2 regions of the Mesobacterium hydrothermale genome follow, and region 1 is predicted to be linked to the other one. Evidence: riboswitches for the same ligand, from Rfam matches in the RefSeq annotation. Region 1 holds a riboswitch; the other holds the start of a gene.
What was found. A riboswitch is a leader RNA that binds a small molecule or an ion and turns the genes downstream of it on or off. The one in region 1 is predicted to bind cobalamin.

Region 1 (6,959 bases):
TACTCGACGTAATCCGCAAGTTTGGGTGCCAGAGGTTCTCAGCGACGTTGGCGGTGCACGGGCAAGCGGTGTTGGCAGGGGAGATTTCGAGGTGAACTAGCTCAGAATGATCTGCGGAGGTCGTCAACCCGGGGACATCAGCCGACATATGCCGCTAAGGAAAAGGCGGAGCGGCAAGGTTAATCATTCCTGAGCGGCATATGGGCGGTCATGGATCACCACCTCGGGAACTTGGGCCCATCCGCGTGCTCGACCGATCCCGAAAGGACAAGGGTCTCGGGAAGGGTGTAAAACAGGGCCGTATATGGGCCTACATGCGCGATGAACGGCCATGGTCAGGCGTGGCGCCGCCTGGCGCGGTCTACTACTTCTCCCCAGACAGGAAGGGCGAGCATCCGCGCGGTCATCTCGCGAACTCGTAAGGCATTCTGCAGGCGGACGTCTATGCCGGCTTCAAGGATCTCTACGAGACGCGGTCGGACGACACGCAGCAGTTCCACGAGGCGGCCTGTTGGGCACATCTGCGGCGCGACTTCCACGACGTGTGGACGGCCAACAAATCTGAGATCGATCGCGAGATCACCGGGCAGCCGGCGGATCTCCAACTTGCGGCCCGCAAGAAACACAGCGCCGAGAAGGTTGCGGCCTTCAAGGCCTGGGCCGAGCAGCAGCTGACGCGCATCCCCGGCAAGAGCGACCTAGCCAAGGCCTTCCGCTACGCCCTGAACCGCTGGCCCTCCTTCACGCTCTTCCTGGAGGATGATCGCGTCGCCATCGACAACAACCCCGCCGAGCGCGCGATGCGCCCGATCGGCGTCGGGCGGAAGAATTGGCTCTTCTCCGGATCGGATACCGGCGGCGAAACCCTGGCCCGCGCGATGACGCTGATCGAGAGCGCGAAGATGAGCAGCCTCGACCCCCAAGCCTACCTCGCCGACATCCTCGGCCGGATCCACGATCACAAAGCAATCCGCCTCGACGAGTTGCTGCCGTGGAACTGGACGCCTAAGCCACCGGCGAGGCCCGAAAACGAAGCGGCCTGAGTGAGCAAGGCGGTCTATACCGAGCGGTTATGATTTAAGGGAAAAAATATCTGAATTAAAGGCAAAATCTCATATTTAAGGGTAAAGCACAGCCGTCGATTTCGTTGAATTTCTCATCTCACAATTAAGGGCTAAGCGACACTAGGACTGAAAGGAGCCAACCTCAAATGCCCGGAACTTGCCGTGAGGGAATTTCCACCACATTTGCGACACGACCGGTTATGAACCCTGACCCTGGTCAGCTCATTCGGCGCAGCAGATAGATATCCATCACCCAGCCGTTTTCCGCCCGCAGGGTCTCCCGGACCTTTACGATCTGCGCCGCGACATCGGACAGAACTCCGGCGACAAGGCGCTCTTGCGGCATCGCCACGCACCCACCCCACCAAATCCGGAATCCCTCGGGATCGAGCGACCGGAACGAGCACTCTCCATCGAGCATTACGACGATGGTTTCCGCATCAGCCGGCCAACCGTGGTCGCGCAGCTGCCGCCCCGTCGTGATCATGACCGGCGCACCCACCTCGTTGAGCGGAATGGCATGGGCTGCGCAAAGCGCCTGTATCGCGGTGATGCCGGGAATGACGCGCGGTTTCAGCAGAATGCGACGCCCCAATATCTCGGCGATACGCAGGCTGCTGTCGTAGAGCATCGGATCGCCCCAGATCAGCAGGGCGACCCTGCCGGGGGTTCCGGGGTCGAGCGTGTCGACGATCACCGCCTCCCAGGCCTCGGCAATCGCGCCATGCCAATCCGCGACGGTCCCGCCATAGCTGGTAGTGACCACGTCGCGCACCGGCAGGTCGAACTCGACCACGCGCCTTTCGGGATTTTTCAGATGCATCGCGAGCAAGGTCCGGCGCAGTTCGGCCAGCTCGGTTTTCTCGGGGCCTTTGACCGGGATCATGATGAGGTCCGCAGCGTTCATCGCCTCGATCGCCTGCAAGGTGACGTGATCAGGGTTTCCGGTGCCGATACCGATCAGGGCAAGTTCGATCATGCGTCTCTCCAAGGGGAAAGGGGGCCATTGGCGGCCCCCTTTCGTCGTCGTTCAGCGGACGTCGCTCAGGCGTAGAGGCGCGGCGTGACGAAGCCGCTGCCGCGCAGGGCGGACGCACGCTTCGCAAGCGCCAGCACCGCCAGATCGACAAGCGGCTCGAGAAGGATCACCGACATATAGGCCGCGCCGAAGGTCAGCACCTGCCCCACTTCGGCAAATCCCTGACCGTAGAGCGCCCAGAACGCGACCCACGCCACGATCCCGCCCTGATAGGCCGTCGAAAGCGCCAGAGCCTGACCGTATTTCAGGTCGACGTAAGCCGTGCCCGGCGCGATCAGACGCTTGGCAAGAAGTTGCAGCCCGAAGAGCGGCACGAGAAGCGTCGTCACGTTCATCCCGTATTGCGGCAGGTCGAAGGGCGCGAAGAACAGGCCCTGAATGAGAAGCCCCAGCGCCAGCCCGATCGCCGCAGGCGCGGCACCAAGCAGTAGAAACAGCGTCGAACCGAGGATCAAATGCACCTCGGAAACGCCAACCGCATGATGCGGCAATATCTGGAAGAAGGTGAAGACCGCGCCGGTGGCGATGGCGGCGCGGGCGATCAGTGAAACGGGGCCCTGTTCGCGTACGGCCTGCGCGGCGATCTTAAGGGTATAAAGACCGGCGGTGGCCGCCGTGGCATAGCTCAGGACGATCTTGGCACCGGTGAAGATGCCGGGTTCGATATGCATATCGCGTTCTCCTTGCCGTCACACCCGACGGCGGTTGATGTGGCTGTTGGCCGGTTTCCTGGCTCGCGGGTCGAAGCGCCACTCCACCTTCCCGGGGGCAACCCCCAGTGGTCTTGTCGGAGCGCGCTCACCGTATACAGTCGCGGGGGCGGCCGGGGCTTCGGGTGCCGCAACTTGGTCCACCCTTCCCCGTTCCCGATTGAGCCCTGCGCTTTGCGCATCTGCGGGCACCAAACAGGGTTTCAGGTAAACGCGACCCGCCGGGCCGCGTCAAGTTTCGATCCCTCTTCAAGCGCGCTTTTCGCGCTCCCATCGGGGGCAAGCGGTCCGTAAAGGATCAGCGCGGGCTGGTCGGACCGGCTCTGCGCCAGTCTTTCCGCCAGTGCAGACACGGTGGTGCGGAGGAGGTGCTGCTCCGGGTGCCCCACAGCCTCGGCCAGAAGTGCGGGCGTCTCGCCGGGCAGACCGTGGGCCTGCAATTGCGCCGCCAGCCGCGGAAAAGTCCGCTTGCCCATGAAAACGACCGTGGTCGCCCCCGGATCGGCTAGCGCGGACCAGTTCAACACTTCGGGCAGATCGCCGGTGATGTCGGCCCCGGTTACGAACTGCACCCGGCGCGCCGTCAGCCGCCGCGTGAGCGGCAGACCCGCCGCTGCCGCCGCCGCGCAGGCCGAGGGCACACCGGGGATGATCTCGTAGTCGATCCCAGCCGCATCAAGCGCGCGCAGCTCTTCTTCGAGGCGCCCGAAAATTCCGCTATCGCCCGATTTCAGTCGCACGATACGGGTCGCAGCGCACGCGTGATCGACCAGAAGTCGGCTGACGTGATCCTGTTTCGGCGAGAGCCGACCCGCCCGTTTGCCGACCGCGATCAACTCGGCCCTCTCGCCTGCATGGACCAGAATCGGGCCCGAGGCGAGATCGTCAAACAGGATCACATCGGCGCGCTGTAGCCGATCGACCGCTTTGAGGGTCAGAAGTTCGGGGTCGCCCGGCCCCGCCGAGACGAAGGAAACGAAACCGCTCATGAGCTGGCCTCCGCGATCAGGTGAAAGAACGTGCCGGTAACGCGCCCGCCGCCCGACATTTCACACAGCGATCCGGTTTCGGGCACCGCGTCGCCATTGGGATCGAAGACACGGGCAAGCGGCGCATCCGGCTGCCACAGGATCGAGGCATAGTGAAACTCGTGGCCACGCGATACCGCCCCCGCGCGATGGCCCGGCAGCGGCGCGATCAGCTCGGCGCGTCGATAGCCCAGATGCATCTTGCGTTTGGCAAAGCTGGTCGCGAGCCCCAGAAGCCCCAGCATCTCGTGGCGCTTTCCCTCGGCGTCGACGATCCCCGCCCCAAGCGTCATGTAACCGCCGCATTCCCCGTGAACCGGACGGGTCTGTGCGAAGCGGCGGGTCCCGTTGAGGAAGGTTCCATTGCCCGCAAGCCGCCCCGCGTGAAGCTCGGGATAGCCTCCGGGCAGCCAGCAGCAATCGGCACTCGGATCGGGGGCCTCATCGGCCAGCGGCGAGAAGGGAAGGATCGTGGCGCCCGCCGCGCGCCAGCCCTCCATCAGGTGCGGATAGACGAAGGAAAACGCGGCGTCGCGAGCAAGCGCGATCCGGCTGCCGGGAGGCGGCACCGGGCGGCATGGCGAAGCGTCGGGTGGAGAGGCCTTCGCGCAAGCGAGGATCGCGTCGAGGTCGCAATGCTCCGCCACGATCCGACCGGCCTCGGTCAGGAGCCGCGCCAGATCCCCTGTCTCCTCGGCCTGCACAAGGCCCAGATGGCGCGACGGCAATTCGATCCCTGCGGCACGCGGGAGCACGCCCAGCACCGGCACCCCGATCCCCTCGAAGCCCTGGCGCACCAGCGCTTCGTGGCGGGGCGAGGCGATCTTGTTGAGCACAACCCCCGCGACCGTGACGCCCTTGCGAAACTGGGCCAATCCCTGCGCGACCGCCGCCGCCGTCTGCGCCTGTCCCGAGGCGTCGACCACCAGCACCACCGGCCAGCCCATCAGCGCCGAGATATCGGCGCTGGCGCCGGTCCCGGTCTCACCCGGCACGGCCACCCCGTCGAACAGTCCCATCGAGCCCTCGGCGACGATGATATCCGCCACGCGATCCGCAAGCTGCGCGATCTGAGCGGGCGCCATTGCCCAGGCGTCGAGATTGACCGAAGACCGTCCCGCCGCTGCCCGATGAAAGGCTGGATCAATGTAATCCGGGCCACATTTGAAGGGCTGCACCGCCAGCCCCCGCGCGCGCAACGCCGCGAGCAAACCAAGCGTCAGCGTCGTCTTCCCCGCGCCGGAAGCCGGGGCCGAGATCACCAGACCCGGGGTCATTCACCGCGCTCCGGTGCGGTCTCTGGAAAGCGCGGATCGGTGCCGACGGGGCGGTAACGGCGGTCGTAATCGCCCGCGTAAAGGCGGCTTTCGTCGAACGTCTCCGCACCGATCGAATGCCCGACAAGGATCAGCGCGGTGCGTTCCATCTCGGCGCCGATAGCGGTGCGCAACGTACCGAGCGTTGCGCGGACCACACGTTCATCGGGCCAGCTTGCGCGCCAGACGACGGCGACAGGGCAATCGGCGCCGTAATGCGGGCTAAGATCCGCGATGACCTTCTCGAGCACATGCACCGAAAGGTGGATCGCCAGCACCGCCCCCGTGCGCGCGAAATTCTCCAGCGTCTCGCCGGGCGGCATCGCCGTCGCACGGCCCGAGGTCCGCGTGAGAACCACCGACTGCACCACCCCGGGAAGGGTCAGTTCCGCGCTGAGCGTGGCGGCGGCGGCGGCAAAGCTCGGCACGCCCGGCGTCACGTCATAGGGAATGCCCAGTTCGCGCAGGCGGCGCAGCTGTTCTCCCATCGCCGACCAGACCGACAAATCGCCCGAGTGCAGCCGCGCCACGTCCTGCCCCGCCGCATGGGCCGCCGCGATCTCGTCGATGATCTCGTCGAGGCTCAGCGGCGCCGTGTTCACGATCTTCGCCCCCGCCGGGCAATGCGCAAGCAAGGCCTGCGGCACCAGACTGCCCGCATAAAGGCAGACCGGACAGGAGGCGATCAGGTCGCGCCCGCGCAACGTGATCAGATCGGGCGCTCCCGGCCCTGCTCCGATGAAGTGAACCGTCATCCCTCGTCTCCTTCTGCGACGGCGATGGTCACGCCGCCGATGATCTTTCTTGCCTGTATCAGTCGCGTACCCTGCCCTGCGGCCACCAGGGCCGCCGCCTCGGCCACGGATCCTGTGGCGTGCGCCACAAACGACGCCTGCGATTGCGTCGGTGTGGCGACCCCTGCCACGTCGACGCCCTCGACCTCGCGTCCAATCGCCGCCGCCAGTTCCCCGGCCTTCGGCGCTGCCGTCGCGACCCGGTCCACCGGTTCGACAGATGCCAGCGCGGCACGCAGCGACGCCGCAGACGCTCCGCGCTGAAAACCGATCCCAGCCACCCTCATCGCGTGACGCTCCATTGCACCACGGGCCGCGCGGCCGACCAGCCGCGCATTGAGCCGAGCGGCTCGGCGCGCGACAGTTCAATTCGCAGAATGCCGCCGCCGTGGCGGGATTGAAGCCCCGCAAGCAGCGCCTCGGTCTCGAGCGTCACGCCATTGGCGACGATCCGTGTCCCCTCGGGCAGATGCGACCAAAGCCAGTCGTAGAGCGCCATCGAGCCGCCGCCGCCGATGAAGACCGCATCGGGCAGCGCCAGATCGGCCAGCGCATCGGGCGCGTGCCCCTCGACGGTTTCCATCTGCCGCGACAGACCGAATGTCTCGATATTTGCGCGAATATTGGCGATCCGGTCGGCGCGGGGTTCGATGGTGATCGCGCGTCCTCCGGCAAGGCACCACTCGACCGAGACCGAGCCCGATCCGCCCCCGATATCCCAGAGCAACTCCCCCGGTCGTGGTGCAAGTGCTGCCAGCGTCAACGCCCGTACCGGAGACTTCGTGATCTGCCCGTCATGGGCAAAGCGATCCTCGGACAGTCCCGGCGACTTCGGCAGACCGCTACCCTGCGGAAGATCGACCGCGTCGAGCGCCACCGCAACGGGAGCCGTGATATCCTCGAAAGAGAACCGATCGGCGCGGGCAAATCGGACGCGTTCATGCGGCCCCCCCAGACGTTCAAGCACATGCATCCCGACCGCACCGAAGCCCTGCGCAACAAGGCATG
Region 2 (6,959 bases), on a different contig from region 1:
CCCGCGCTCGGCCTGGTCCAGCTGCATCGACGACACGCCCAGGTCCAGCACCACGCCATCCACCTGGTCGACATGGTCAGCCATATTGGCGAAATTGTCCTGAACCAGGTCCAGCCGTGCGCCGAACGCACCGCTCCATGTCGTAGCCATCTGGTGGGCCAGCGGATCGCGGTCGATGCCGATCACGCGGTCCGCACCTGCGTCCAGCAGCCCGCGGGCATAGCCGCCGGCGCCGAATGTACCATCGACCCATGTCCCGGAAACCGGCGCCACAGCGGCCAGCAAGGGGCGCAGCAGGACAGGAATGTGAGGCGCATCGGCGGAAGGGTGCGTTGCCATGATCCCCTCCCGTCAGCCGCCCAGCAGCGACAGCGGATCGAAATCCTCGTCCTGTTGGGCCAGGAATTCCTCGACCTCGGCCTGTTCCTGCGCTTCGAACGTGGCCTTGTTCCAGATCTCGAAATAGTCGCCCATAGCGATCATCGTCGCCTCGCCTTCCAGGCCGATCTGTTCGCGGCGCTCTTTGGGCAGCACGATCCGTCCGTCGCGGTCGATCTCGGTTTCCCAGCTTTTCCCAAGGATCATGCGGCTGGCGGCCTTGCGCTCGACCGACCCACGCGGAAGTTTCTGAATCTCCGCCTCGATCTCGTTCATCGCCTCGATCGTATAAACGTGAAGCGAGCCCTTCAGGTGAGTACCGTACAGCACGACAAGGCGGGCATTGGGGGCGTCGGGGTAGTTGGGGTCGCCATCTTCGAGCACGCGGCGATACGGAGCGGGGATCGACATGCGCCCCTTGCCGTCAACCTTTTGGTTGAATTCGCCTCTGAAGCTCAGCGCCACTGCCCTACCGGCCCCTTCATTTCGTCCCCCTGAAATTGAAACGGCGGGTTGATCTGCTGCCACTGATCAACCCGCCGCCACTCTCCCGCTGAGCGGGAAGGTCCAGCTGCGCGCGCCACCTGGGGGGATGTCTGCTCGCCCGCGCGCCGGATCTCTTTGTTACAAATGAAGGAGCGGGGCCTGTATGAACCTGCTTTTTGTTATTTCGGGATTTTTTTGTTCGGGCTCTGCGTTGCCCTTTGTCCCGTCCCTCATTCGATGAACAAGGGATACACTGGGAAATCATGGGACGTCAACGCAAAATGGGAACGCATGGCACTGCATATTGCTCCACAGGCGGGCCTGAAACAACTTCTGGTGCCTGACCCCCATCCATCAACGCTAATTGTTGACCGATTAAAAACAAAAAACACTAAATATGGTTGAATAACAAAACCTCGAAAAAGTACCAAGAAATCCCACCCAAAGACTTCTCCCCCAGACTTATCCACAAGGGGGCGACGAAATGTTCTGCCTACGTTCTCAAAATACATCTTCGAATCAGCCGATTCAACGAGTTTTGATTCGTAGGCCAGCCCCCGCCGACGTCCTGCCGCTGCACGACCAAGACGGTTCCCACGAATTCCCAAAAGCTCGGTGCAATCCCGTCGAACAGCCTGCGCCGCGCCTCGCGTCGTGCCTGAGGGCCGGGGTGTCGCTTTGCGTTCTTGCCTTCGCAGGGGTCAGGGCGTAATCACCCTCCATCTCGGTCCAGAGGCGACTCTGGTGAAAAGGGAACGCGGTGCAAATCCGCGGCTGCCCCCGCAACTGTAAGCGGCGAGCGTGACCGGCACATGCCACTGGGGTCCAGCCCCGGGAAGGCCCGGACCACGCAATGACCCGCAAGTCAGGAGACCTGCCGAGTCGATCACCCTATCCGCGCGCGGGGCGTGCGACGGATAACGGCTCTCCGGCAGTGGTGACAATCTTTGCACCGTTCGCGGAGAGGCGTCCCTTTCCAAGAACCAATACTCTCCTTGGCGCCATCGAAATGCGCCAGAACGAAAGGGACAACGGACATGACCCGTATCTTGGGCACCGTATCACTGATCGCCCTTGCTGCCGCGCCCGCGCTGGCACAAGACGCGATGGAACTGGACGAAATCACCATATTCGCAAACCAGACCCTGACCGACCTGAACCGGTCCGGCGCCAATGTCGACATTCTGGGCGAAGCCACGCTGCGCGACGCGGGCACGACCCAACTGGCCGATACGCTGGCCGCGCTGCCTGGCCTGACGGTGGCCAGCAATGGCGGCATCGGCGGCGTCACCATCCTGCGGATGCGCGGCCTGTCGGGCCCCTACAGCCCCGTCATGGTCAACGGCATCGACGTGACCGATCCGTCGGGCGTGCAGACCCAGTTCGACTGGGCCAACCTGTCGCTGGGCAACGTGACCCGGGTCGAAGTCGTGAAAGGCGCGCAATCTGCGGTCCACGGCTCCGAGGCGGTCGGCGGCATCATCGACGTGACCACCAACCCCAAGCGCCGCAACGACCGCTCGGTCGAGGTCTTTGCCGAAGGCGGCAGCTACAACACCCGGCGCGGCGGGCTGTCCGTCAACGTGGGTGACGACCGCGGCGCACTGTCCTTTGGGCTGACAAGTACCAAGACAGACGGCTTCTCGGCCCGCGTCGGCGGCACCGAGGATGACGGATACGAAGGCACGCAACTGACCCTTGGTGGCGAATATGATGTCACAGACACGCTGAAACTGGGCTTCGACGGCTACTGGATGGACTCGACCGGCGATTACGACGCCTCTGCTGCCGATGAAACCGGAATTTCGGATGCCACGACACGTGCGTTGCGCGTGTATGGCACGCTGGAAACCGGTGCGGTGACCCACAACTTCTCGGCGTCGCACTACGAAATCGACCGCTCCCTGGCCACCTCAGCCTTTACCGGCACCTACAAGGGCGAGCGGGATACCATCGACTACAAGGCGGCATGGACGATGGGCGCCACCGCGTTGACCTTCGGCGGCGACTGGACGCGCGAGAAAAGCGATACGCTGGCCTTCGGCTCTGCTGGTGGCGGCACGGCGGAAACCACCGGCATCTTTGCCGAGGCAAATTTCGCGCCGTCCGAGGCGCTGGACCTGACCGTTTCGCTGCGCCATGACGACCACGATGCGTTCGGCGGCCACAATTCCGCCCGTGCCGCGCTGGCATGGCGTCCGACCGCGAACACCACGGTGCGCGCGCTGGTGTCCAGCGGCTTCCGTGCGCCATCGCTTTATGAACTTTACGATCCCTGGTCGGGCAATGCCGCGCTGGAGCCGGAAAAAAGCCGCAACGCGGAACTCAGCGTCGAGCACGCCTATCGCAACGGCGCCAACGTCAAGGCCACACTGTTCTATTCCGAGATCGACAACCTGATCCAGTATTTCGATCCAGACGGTTGGCTGGGTCCGCTGCCCGGCGCCTATGCCCAGCGCCCCGGCACCACCGTCAGCCAGGGCGTGGAACTGTCCGGAGCCGTGCCAGTTTCCGATCGGGTCAGCCTGACCGGGGCCTTCACCTATACCGACAGCCGCGATGCCAGCGACAACCCACAACTGCGGATCCCGCGCTATGACCTGGCACTGGGGGTCGATGCCGAGATCACCAACAAGCTGAACGGCTCGATCACTCTGCGCCACGCCGCCGACTTCCCGGATGAATTCGGCACCCCGCTGACGGATTTCACCGTGGTGAACGCGCAGATGAACTACGCTTTCAGCGACAGCCTGACGGGGTATCTGCGGGTCGAAAACCTGACCGATGCGGATTACCAGACCGCTGCGGGCTACAACACTGCCGGGCGGTCGTGGTTCCTTGGGGTCCGTGCGTCGTTCTAAGATCATAGGCCTTGCCGCCGCCCTGGTGTTCGCCGGGGCGGCGGTGCTGGCGGCGCCGCAACGCGTCGTCTCTCTCAACGTTTGTACCGACCAGCTGGCGCTTTTGCTGGCGGCGCCCGGGCAGCTGACCTCGGTCAGCCTGCTGTCGCGCGATCCCCGCACCTCTGCCATGGTCGAAGCCGCCCGCGCCCTGCCCACCAATTCCGGCAAGGCCGAGGACATCGTGCTGCTGGACCCCGATCTGGTGCTGGCGGGCACGTTCACCACCCGTGCCACCGTGTCGATGCTGGAACGGCTGGGCTACCGGGTCGAGGTCTTTGCCCCGATCAATTCGCTGAACGACGCCCGCGCCAACATCGCCCGGATGGGCGCGCTTCTGGGGCAGGAAAACCGCGCCGCCGAGGTGCTGGCGCAGTTCGACGCCCGCCTTGCGGCACTGACCGACGCACCGTCCCGCCGCCCCCGCGTGGCCCTGTACTATGCGCTTGGCAACACCGCCGGGCGCCAGACCCTGCCGGGGGACATCCTGTTCCACGCTGGCATGGACAACATCGCCGAGGCGCGCGGCCTGCCCTTCGGCGGCCGCCTGCCGCTCGAAGAGCTGGTGCTGGACGACCCGGACCTGATCCTGATCGGCCGCCCCTATGGTGGCCATTCGCGGGCCACCGAACTGCTGGATCACCCGGTCCTGCGCGACAGCGGCAAGCTGCGCCGGATCGAGGACGGCGCGGCCTGGGTCTGCGAATTGCCACAGCTGCTGGACGCGGTTGCTGAAATGCGTGCGATCCGGCAGGACTGGGAGGACCGGCAATGAAGCTGTTTGCCACGCTTTCTGGTTTGCTTGCCCTGCTTTTCGCCGCGTCGCTGGCGGTGGGCTATGCCCCGATCCCCCTGGGGCAAGCGCTCCGCGCGCTGTTCGGCACCGGCGATCCGCTGGTGCAGATGGTGATGCAGGAAATCCGTCTGCCCCGCGCCATTCTGGCCGCCTGCCTGGGCGCGTCGCTGGGCCTTTCGGGGGCGGCGATGCAGGGTTTCCTGCGCAACCCGCTGGCCGAACCCGGGCTGATCGGCGTCAGCGGATCGGCGGCGCTTGGCGCGGTCATCGCGCTGCAAACCGGGATCGCCGCATGGGTCACGCTGGCCCTGCCGCTGGCCGCGCTTGGCTTTGCCGCGCTGTCGGTCCTTCTGATCCTGCTGCTTGCAGGTCCGCGCGGATCGTCATTGACGCTGATCCTTGCCGGGATCGCGATTTCGGCCTTGGCCGGCGCGCTGACCTCGCTGGTGCTGAACCTGTCGCCCAACCCCTACGCGGCCAGCGAGATCATGTTCTGGATGATGGGCAGCGTGGCCGACCGGTCGATGGCCCATGTCGCGCTGGCCCTGCCGGTGATGGCGCTGGGCTGGGTCCTGCTGGCCACGCTGGGCCGGGGGCTCGATGCGCTGTCGCTGGGCGAAGACGCGGCACAGGCCATGGGCGTCTCGATGCGCGGGCTGCGTCTGCGGCTGCTTATTGGCACCGCCGCCGCCGTCGGCGCGGGCACCGCCGTGGCCGGGGCCGTGGGCTTTGTCGGGTTGATCGTGCCGCATCTGCTGCGTCCGTTCGCCAAGGCGCGGCCGTCCGTTCTGCTCTGGGCCTCGGCCCTTGGCGGGGCGGCGATGGTCCTGGCCGCCGATATCGCCGTGCGGCTGGTGCTGCCAGACCGCGACCTCAAGCTCGGTGTCGTGATGGCGCTGGTCGGGGCACCGCTGTTCCTGCACCTGATCTACAAGACCCGAAAGGAAATCGCATGACCCTCCTTTCGCTGCAAAACCTGACCGTGCGGCGCGGCGAATGTCCGGTCGTCGATGCGGTGTCGCTGTCGCTGGCCGAAGGCGACTGCGTCGGCCTGATCGGCCCCAACGGCGCGGGAAAGACCACGCTGATGCGCGCGGCCCTTGGCCTCTTGCCGCACAGCGGACAATCGTCGCTGGCAACCCTGCCCGCCACTGCCCGCGCCAAGGCCGCCGCCTGGATGCCGCAAGCGCGCGATATTGCCTGGCCGCTCGAGGTTGAAACCCTGGTCGCCCTGGGCCGCCTGCCCCATCGCCCCACCGGAAGCCGCCTGCGCCCCGAGGATCGCGCCGCGGTGGACAGCGCCCTGACCCGAATGGGGCTGGACAGTTTCCGCAGCCGCAGCGCCACGGCGCTTTCGGGGGGCGAACAGGCCCGCGTTCTGATCGCCCGCGCGCTGGCACAGGAAACCCCGCTGTTGATGGCCGATGAACCGGTCGCCGGGTTGGACCCCGCCGCGCAGATCGCCACGTTGCAGGTGTTCCGCGACTTGGCCCGCGAAGGCCGGGGGGTGCTGGTGTCGCTGCACGACCTGACGCTGGCCGCGCGCTATTGCACCCGGCTGGTGCTGCTGCACCGGGGCCGGCTGGCCGCCGAGGGTCCGCCGATGGAGGTCCTGACCCCAGACCGGCTTGCGCAGGTGTTCCACCTGAACGCGCAGGTACTGGAAACCGATCACGGCCCGTTGATCCAGCCGCTGGGGGTCTTGTCATGACCCTGCCCGGCCGGATCGTCTGCCTGACCGAGGAAACCGTCGAAACCCTGTATCTGCTGGGGCAGGAAGATCGGATCGTCGGCGTCACCGGCTATGCCGTGCGCCCTGCCCGCGTGCGCCGCGAAAAGCCGCGTGTCGGGGCCTTCACCAGCGCCGACCTGGACAAGATCATCGCGCTTCGCCCCGATCTGGTGCTGACCTTTTCCGACCTTCAGGCCGATATCGCCGCCGGTCTGATCCGCGCCGGGATCGAGGTACACGCCTTCAACCAGCGCGATGTTGCGGGCATCCTGCGCATGATCCGCACCTTGGGGCGTCTGGTCGGCTGTGCCGAGTCGGCCGAGGCGCTGGCCAGCAGCTATGAGACCCGCATCGCGGCCCTGCGCGCCCGGACCCCCAAGGTCCGCCCCCGCGTCTATTTCGAGGAATGGGACGATCCCCAGATCACCGGCATCGGCTGGGTGTCCGACCTGGTCGAGATCGCCGGCGGGACCGATTGTTTCGCCCATCTGCGCCACGAACAGGCCGCCAGGGACCGCATCGTCACGCCTTCGGACGTGATCGCCGCCCGCCCCGACATCATCGTCGCCAGCTGGTGCGGCAAGAAGGTGCGCCCCGAAAAGATCGGCGCCCGCCCCGGCTGGGACACGATCCCGGCGGTGCAATCCGGCGCGATCCATGAGATAAA

Region 2: linked by a shared signal. The riboswitch ahead of VK792_RS01680 (TonB-dependent receptor plug domain-containing protein) and the one ahead of VK792_RS17350 (energy-coupling factor ABC transporter permease) in region 1 are both predicted to bind cobalamin.

What each region holds. Positions count from the first base shown of each region.
Region 1 is NZ_JAYLLH010000036.1:1,085-8,043, forward strand. Features, by position in the region: partial or broken gene VK792_RS17335 (hypothetical protein) at 1-95, shown strand, start outside; partial or broken gene tnpC (IS66 family transposase) at 237-1,043, shown strand; gene cobF (precorrin-6A synthase (deacetylating)) at 1,282-2,043, opposite strand; gene VK792_RS17350 (energy-coupling factor ABC transporter permease) at 2,109-2,774, opposite strand; cobalamin riboswitch at 2,806-3,025, opposite strand; gene cobA (uroporphyrinogen-III C-methyltransferase) at 3,017-3,802, opposite strand; gene VK792_RS17360 (cobyrinic acid a,c-diamide synthase CobB) at 3,799-5,118, opposite strand; gene cobM (precorrin-4 C(11)-methyltransferase) at 5,115-5,912, opposite strand; gene VK792_RS17370 (cobalamin biosynthesis protein) at 5,909-6,238, opposite strand; gene cbiE (precorrin-6y C5,15-methyltransferase (decarboxylating) subunit CbiE) at 6,235-6,959, opposite strand, start outside.
Region 2 is NZ_JAYLLH010000002.1:47,909-54,867, reverse strand. Features, by position in the region: gene rsmH (16S rRNA (cytosine(1402)-N(4))-methyltransferase RsmH) at 1-339, opposite strand, end outside; gene VK792_RS01690 (division/cell wall cluster transcriptional repressor MraZ) at 352-789, opposite strand; gene VK792_RS01685 (hypothetical protein) at 1,102-1,269, shown strand; cobalamin riboswitch at 1,573-1,759, shown strand; gene VK792_RS01680 (TonB-dependent receptor plug domain-containing protein) at 1,902-3,725, shown strand; gene VK792_RS01675 (ABC transporter substrate-binding protein) at 3,712-4,539, shown strand; gene VK792_RS01670 (FecCD family ABC transporter permease) at 4,536-5,516, shown strand; gene VK792_RS01665 (ABC transporter ATP-binding protein) at 5,513-6,271, shown strand; gene VK792_RS01660 (cobalamin-binding protein) at 6,268-6,959, shown strand, end outside.